One region of the Laceyella sacchari genome, then DNA from elsewhere that is predicted to be linked to it. Evidence: riboswitches for the same ligand, from Rfam matches in the RefSeq annotation. Region 1 holds a riboswitch; the other holds the start of a gene.

Region 1 (3,809 bases):
CATCATGACGCCGAGCCCTTCTTTGGCTCCCAGCCATTCGGCGATCACGGCGCCCATCACGCTGTATGTGGCCGCCAGTTTAAGGCCGGAGAAAAAGGCAGGCAAGGCGGAAGGCCATTCCAGCTTGCTAAAGCGTTGCCAGCGTGTGGCCCCGGCCATTTCCATATAGATGAGCAGGGTGCGGTCGGTCTGTCGGAATCCATCCATCGTAGATACGGCGATCGGAAAGAAGCAAGCGATCGCTACCACCAAGATTTTGGGCATGATGCCAAAGCCTAGCCACATGATTAAGAGTGGCGCCAAGGCGATCATCGGCACATTTTGCGACAATACCACCAGCGGTTGGAACATGGCGCGCAACAAAGGTGACAGATGAAAGAGCGTGGCGAGGAGCAGTCCAGCCACCAGACCAAAGCCCAGTCCGCTCAAGGCGATCTCCACTGTCGCCCCAAGGTGTTCCAGTGTCCGATCCACAGATGCCGTCCAAGCCTCATATACAGCGGAGGGTGACGGCAACAGCCACGCTTCCACCTGTTTGGTGCGGACGGTTAGTTCCCATCCGGCTAACAGCAACAAAATCATGCCGAATGGGGCCAACGCTTTACTGTTTTTCATCATATTTGCCTGTCAACCCGCGGATCGATGCGCCGGCGGGATTAAAGTAGATTTTCACCTGATGCAACACGCTGGGACAGCCCATTTCGATCATGGCCTCATTCATGCGCTCGATAATCGCCAACAACTCAGGCAATTCCCCTTCCATCGTCGTTTCCAACGGGCCGACGCGGTAAGGTACCCCTGCTTGCTGAATGATTTCGATCGCTCTGTCCACATAGGGGATGACGCTTTCTCCATTTGGGGTGTGCGGCAGGATCTGCACGCTGACTAGCGCTTGTGCCATTTTCATTTACCCTCCTCAGGCAGAAAGGCGTTGGTAAATGCTTGCTCAGGTTGAAACGAGCCTTCCAGCAAGCCGTGTTGTTTCATCCATTCAGCATAACCCGACCACACTTCTTTCTTTTGCACTCCCCACGCGGGAGCATCTCCTTGGTAACGCGGGCTTAACCAGGCTTGGCTCTTCTGCACCAGTTTCGGGTCGAGGTCAGGCTCTGCCCGGCTCAGGATGTCGGCCGCTTCCTTAGGCTGTTTGATCGCAAATTGGTACCCTTGGCTGACTGCTTTCATGAACGCTTTCACGGTTGCGGGGTCCTGTTTGGTTTTCTGCTCGTTCGTGATGAGAACAGGGGTGTAATAATCTAGCTCTTTGGCATAATCAGTGAGATAGATCATATTCAGTTTTTGGCCCTTCAACTCCGCTTCGATGCCGGTCCATCCATAATAAATCCACATGAAGTCCACATTTCGTTTTACCGCAGTGAAGAAGTCCGTGTTTCCGGTGTTGATGATATTCACTTTGTTCACATCAGCCTGCTCCCGTTGCATCAATGAAGCAAGCATTTGCTTTTCCACTGGCGAGCCAAATCCGCCGTAGGTTTTGCCTTCAAAATCCTTCGGTTTTTGGATGTTTTTGGAAACAGGAGACGCAAAGCCAGACGTATTGTGCTGGATCACTGCGGCGATTGAAACAATCGGCACCTTTTGCACGCGGGCTTGTGTAACGGCTTCTTGGTAGCTTACGCCGAAATCAGCTTTGCCGCCGGCCACCATTTGCTCCGCTCCGCTTTCACCTGGTTGAATGATGTCCACATCCAATCCGGCTTGTTTGAAATAACCTTTCTCTTTGGCCACATAAAGACCAGTGTGGTTGGTGTTGGGAGTCCAATCAAGGACCAAGGTGATCTTCTTTCCTGTGTTTTGCTCGTCTGTCGTCCCGGACGATGCGGGGTTGCCGCAAGCCACGGCGGACAGGCAGAGAGCAATGGTCAGTCCGATCTTCCACCATTGTTTCTTCATTAACAACCGCTCCTTTTCTTTTCACCAGGCTCCCTGATGCGCCCATGGAGGTGGATATAGCGTTTTCATGCATTGGCCAACGCGCGCGTAACAAAAAAACGCCCCCTGACCGGGAGGCGTTGGTTTAGCCAGACAGATATGTCCATCAATCCAAATCCCTACGCCGGCATTACCCGGATCAGGTGAAAGGGTCTGTGTGTCGGCACACACTCTCAGCCGGCCATTATCCAGCTCCCCCATGGGTTTGTATGTTGTTTCGGGCTCATTATACGGAAACTAACCCTGCTTGTCCATAGGGATTTATGTGCAGAGACAAGAAGAGGCGCGTTTCGTTTCCAAGGTGGGCGTGATATACTACATCCATCAGCCAACCTCCCCAAGGCGGCCGCGGATCACCATCAGCCACTTGAGGAGCGATCGACTCATACTCTGAGATGAAGGATTGAATCGGTTCATGAAACAAGAAAACAAGGCTTCATTTACACACACTGTCACGTTAGAGGAAGACGGCCTGATGCTTCATCAAGTGTTGCGCCGCCAATATCGCTTTTCCAGGCGCTTTATGACGCGGATGAAGCTAAACCGCCTGGTGACGGTAAATGGGGAGTTCATCTATTTTACGGCTCGGGTTAAGGCCGGCGATCAGATCGTGATTCGCATGCAAACGGAAGAGACGGATCATATCCCGCCTCAGCCCGTCGATTTTACCGTTGTTTACGAGGATGAGGATCTCATCGTGATTGACAAACCGCCTGGCTTGGTGGTTCATCCGACCCGGGGGTATCCAGACGGAACCTTGGCCAACGGCTTGATGAAGTATTGGTCTGAACGAGGGGAGAAACACCGTATGCGTCCGGTCACCCGGCTGGACCGTGACACTTCCGGCTTGTTGGTCGTTGGTAAACATGCTTATGCCCACGCTTTTTTGGCCGAGCAGATGGCGGAAAAACGATATGAGCGTGTTTATCTGGCTTGCACACATCACCGCTTTGCCAGTGACCGAGGCACGATCGACAAAGCGATTTACATCGATCCCGAACAAAAAATCAGCCGCACGGTCAGTGAGTCCGGTGAAGGGTATCCGGCGGTGACCCATTATGAAGTGGTGGAACGGATGGCTGCGGCCACCTTGGTGCGGCTCTCACTGGAAACGGGTCGGACGCACCAAATCCGCTTGCATCTCGCTTCCATCGGCCATCCGATCATCGGTGATGAAGTATATGGCACAGGTGGGGATCAAGATTTAATCGCCCGGCAAGCTTTGCATGCCACTTACTTGAAATTGTTTCACCCCCGTCAGAAAGAGTGGATGGCTTGGGAATCTCCATTGCCTGCTGATATGCAACAACTCGTGGAGCGGTTGCGGCAAACGGATTGCAGGAGTTGAGGAGTGTGGGGATTCCAACACGGTTCTCCTATGTGTTCAGCATGACGAGGTAAACGCCAGTCTGACACACCCATCTGGGGTGGTCAGGCTTTTTTGGTTTATTCGTTCTGAATAAATTGATTATTTAAATTAATTAATGAATATTTTATGTAATCTTTATAGAATTAATGTTTTTAATATTATACAATTGGATTGGATGCGCTTATCTCAGCACCGTTTTTGTGTTCAAGCAAGAAATCATTGTTATTTTACCTTTGTTACGAGCAGGGTTGATTGAAAATTTATGGAAATTTTACAAAAGCAACAAAGGGGATAAGCGGATACCGTTTTCATTAAAAATGGAGGGATGTTACATGCGAAAGCGCCGGCAGGTGTGGTTGATGTTGCTGATCAGTGTGCTACTGATTATGCCATACCAAACAGTTGGAGCAACCGGGAAAATTCCTGATCCGCAACCGATGGGGCAAGTCTCCTTCGACGGGGCACAAATGGAAGCGCTACCAGCGCC
Region 2 (3,809 bases), 400 kb from region 1:
GATATTCTTAAGTTGTTTGTACGTATTGGGTAAACGGGGTTAGACCATGGAACAAACATTATTGGAGCTGTTACAACAATACGGGTATATCGGGATTTTTTTCTTTTTGGTGTTGGGGATCGCGGGATTGCCGTTGCCGGATGAGATCATGATGACGTTTCTCGGTTATCTCACCTCAACGGGTCAACTTAATCTCTACCTCGCTTTCCTCAGTTCGTTCTTGGGATCGGCTTGCGGAATCAGCATCAGCTATTATTTGGGAGTGCGCTTGGGGTATCCGTTCCTCAAGAAATATGGTGGCAAGATATTTATTACGCGCCGCCGCTTGCGAATCACGCAACTCTTGTTCCGCAAGTATGGAAACTGGTTGCTATTTGTTGGATATTTCATTCCTGGCGTACGCCATGTCACCGCTTACCTCGCCGGCATTTCCAAGATATCGCTAGCCCGGTTTTCCCTGTTCGCCTATACGGGGGCGTTTTTTTGGTGCGCTACCTTTATCGGTCTGGGGCATGTGCTTGGCGCGAATTGGGAAATGGTTTTCGGTGTGATGCACAAATACGGCGCCCGATTGTTATGGATTGTGCTTCCCGTTGTGGCGATCTGGTTGGGTTGGTACTTATGGAACCAAAACAACAACTCCTATCACACGAAGCAATAAATAGCAAAGCAACACACCATCACATGTTGACGTGATGGTTTTTTCATGGGGGAGGGCTGAACAATGGCTAAAGTGAGTATTCAAGTCGCCGGACAGATGAAAGAAATGGAAGTGGCTGAAGGAGCCAATCTTTTGCTGGAAGCGGCGTCACAGTCGATTCCGATTCCGTTCAAGTGCACGACAGGTCGGTGTGGAACATGCCGCGTGCGTGTGATCGAGGGGAGTAGCCAATGCAGTGATTACACAGATCCGGAATTGCACCATTTGAGTGAAACGGATTTGGCTTCCGGCCGGCGTCTGGCATGCCAAACGTTTATTTATGGTGATGTCACCATAGAAATCCCTTAAAGGAGCGAGTAGCCGATGATGCGCATACTGGACGTGAAAGATCCGGTCACATTAAGCCGGATCGTGGAGATCCAACAACGAGCCTACCGTATTGAGGCCGAGATCATCGGTTGTGATCAATTGCCGCCGCTTAACGATACAGAAGATTCGCTGAAATGCTCGCCGGAAACCTTTATTGGTTATTATGAGCGGGATGTGCTGGTTGGCGTCCTTTCATATGAACAGAAAGGGCAGCTGGTAGAGATTTGCCGGTTGGCGATTCACCCGGCATACTTTCGCCGGGGAATTGCTTCGCGCTTGCTGTCGCATGTGTTGGAACTGGATGATGCCACCATCTGGGAGGTGCAAACAGGGCAAGCCAACCGTCCTGCAATCAGCTGTTACTTAAAGCATGGATTTACGGTCGTGGAATCATTTACTTCGCCAGAAGGGATACAATTAGTGAAGTTGAGAAAATAATTGTTTTGATTTAAAATGAGATTGGACAAATGAATAAGTTGTCGTACCACTAGGGGTGCACAGGTTGTGCTGTGCTGAGAGGAACAAGTCGGTTCCAACCCTTTGAACTTGAACTGGGTAATGCCAGCGAAAGGAAGTGGGGAAGATCGTGAACCCTTTTTTGATTAGTAGCCCGATATCCCCATGGATATCGGGTTTTTTATGTTGTGGTGATGAAATTGGAATTGCACGTGATTTCAAGTCCTAAGCAGACCGTGCAGGAGTTGGCGCGATGTTGGCTTCGACTGGTGCCGGAGGTGGATTGGTTTCATTTGCGGTACAAGCAACTGTCGGATGACGAGTTGATGCAAAGAGCCAAAGCGCTGTTGTCTGTTGGCATTCCGGCGAAATCGTTGATCGTCAACAGTTCTGTGTCCGTGGCGGAAGCGCTGGGACTGGGGGGGATTCATCTCCCTGAGCGGATGCCGTTTCCCGCTATGTCCCCGGCGATGCGGGTGGGAAGGTCGGTTCATTCATTGGCGGCGGCAGAGCGGGCCGCAGCCGAAGGAGCCGACTATCTGATGGTTGGCCATATCTTTCCTTCCGCTTCCAAGCCGGGATTGCCGCCGTTGGGAAGCGACCGGCTTCGGGTGTGGGTGGAGCAGGTTAAGATTCCGATGATTGCCGTCGGAGGCATCGACGCAGGCAATGTGGCAGAGATCAAGCGTGCAGGTTGCCATGGCATTGCTGTCATCTCTGCAGTGGCCAATCATAAACAACCCGAGCGTGTGGCCAGAGAGCTGAGAAGAAGGTGGGAAAATGCAGACTGCTGAGGTGTTGATTATTGGGGGAGGCGTGATGGGATGCTCCATCGCCTTTCATTTGGCCCGGCGGGGGATCAAAAGCGTGGTCGTCGAGCGAGATGCTATTGGGAGCCATGCTTCATCTGCGGCAGCGGGCATGCTGGGGGCACAGGTGGAGATGGATGAACCTGGGCCTTTGACCGATTTCTGTTTACAGAGCCGCTCGATGTTCCCGGCGTTGCAAGCGGAGTTGCTAGAACGGACCGGGGTGGACATTGAGCTGAACCGGGCTGGGTTGCTGAAGGTAGCCCGATTTGATGAAGATGTGAAGCGCTTGCGGGAGCGTCAGGCATGGCAGACTGCTTATGGACAGACTGCGCGTTGGCTGAAGCCGGAAGAATGTTTGGCGCTTGAACCGAGTCTTCACCCGGAAGTGAGGGGCGGATTATACTTACCAGAGGATTGGCAGGTATCCGCTCCCAAGTTGACGCAGGCATTGGCGGCAGCGGCGCAACGGTTGGGAGCCAACCTGGTGCAAGGCACCGAGGTGCGGGCGATTGAGCGTAGCCCCGATGGGACGTGGCACGTTGATACCACGCAGGAGCATTGGATTGCGGACTGGATTGTTATCACCGCGGGAGTATGGAGCCAGTCCATCGCCGAGAAATTGGGTTGGCATTTGCCGATGACGCCCGTTAAGGGGGAGTCATTGGCATTGCGACCAAAAGAGCCGCTGTTTAGCCGGACGCTGTTTGGCCCGGAGTGTTATCTTGTGCCCAAGGCCAATGGTGAAATCATTGTAGGTGCGACGGAACGGGATGGGGCATGGGACGAAGAGGTGACCGCCGAAGCTGTGCAGAGATTGTTGCAATCCGCTTTTAATTTGGTGCCTAGATTGCGGGATAGTCTGCACACCCGTAGTTGGGCCGGGTTGCGGCCCGGTACGCCAAATCGATTTCCCTATGTCGGACAGTTGGGCGATGAGAACCGGGCAGTGATTGCGACCGGTCATTACCGAAACGGTATTTTGCTCAGCGCTGCCACAGGCGATGCCGTTGCTCGACTGCTACTGGGAGAGCCAGCGCCTGAATTGGCCGCGTTTGCCCCGATGAGCCAGGCGGATGTACAGAAGTGGGAGGAGGGATAAAAACGTGATCATTCAGTTGAATGGAGAGCCATTCACTGTGGCTGAAGGCACAGAGACGGTGGCTGATTTGGTCGCCGCCTTAAATTTGGTGTCGCGCATTATCGTCGTGGAACACAATCGGACGGTATTGACGCGAGATGATTATCCGCGTGTGGGATTGCAAGATGGAGATCAAGTAGAGATTGTTCAATTTGTGGGGGGAGGATGAGCCATATGCTCAAAATAGGAAATCATACATTTCATTCTCGTCTGTTTTTGGGAACTGGCAAATTCCCGTCGTTTGAGGTGCAAAAAAAGGCGGTAGACGCATCAGGCACGGAGGTGCTGACCTTTGCGGTGCGTCGCATGAATATTTATCAACAAGACCAGCCTAATTTTTTGGAGATGCTGGATTTGACAAAATATAAGCTCT

What was found. Region 1 has a riboswitch for thiamine pyrophosphate ahead of NYR52_RS13820 (ABC transporter substrate-binding protein). Riboswitches for the same ligand answer to the same signal wherever they lie in the genome.
Region 2: linked by a shared signal. The riboswitch ahead of NYR52_RS11760 (thiamine phosphate synthase) and the one ahead of NYR52_RS13820 (ABC transporter substrate-binding protein) in region 1 are both predicted to bind thiamine pyrophosphate.

The regions. Positions count from the first base shown of each region.
Region 1 is NZ_CP103866.1:2,818,535-2,822,343, reverse strand. It holds gene NYR52_RS13830 (ABC transporter permease) at 1-618, opposite strand, end outside; gene NYR52_RS13825 (thiamine-binding protein) at 602-901, opposite strand; gene NYR52_RS13820 (ABC transporter substrate-binding protein) at 904-1,914, opposite strand; TPP riboswitch at 2,053-2,162, opposite strand; gene NYR52_RS13815 (RluA family pseudouridine synthase) at 2,369-3,301, shown strand; gene NYR52_RS13810 (esterase/lipase family protein) at 3,655-3,809, shown strand, end outside.
Region 2 is NZ_CP103866.1:2,419,721-2,423,529, reverse strand. It holds gene NYR52_RS11775 (DedA family protein) at 47-661, shown strand; gene NYR52_RS11770 (2Fe-2S iron-sulfur cluster-binding protein) at 725-1,009, shown strand; gene NYR52_RS11765 (GNAT family N-acetyltransferase) at 1,025-1,468, shown strand; TPP riboswitch at 1,510-1,620, shown strand; gene NYR52_RS11760 (thiamine phosphate synthase) at 1,681-2,280, shown strand; gene thiO (glycine oxidase ThiO) at 2,267-3,397, shown strand; gene thiS (sulfur carrier protein ThiS) at 3,402-3,605, shown strand; gene NYR52_RS11745 (thiazole synthase) at 3,611-3,809, shown strand, end outside.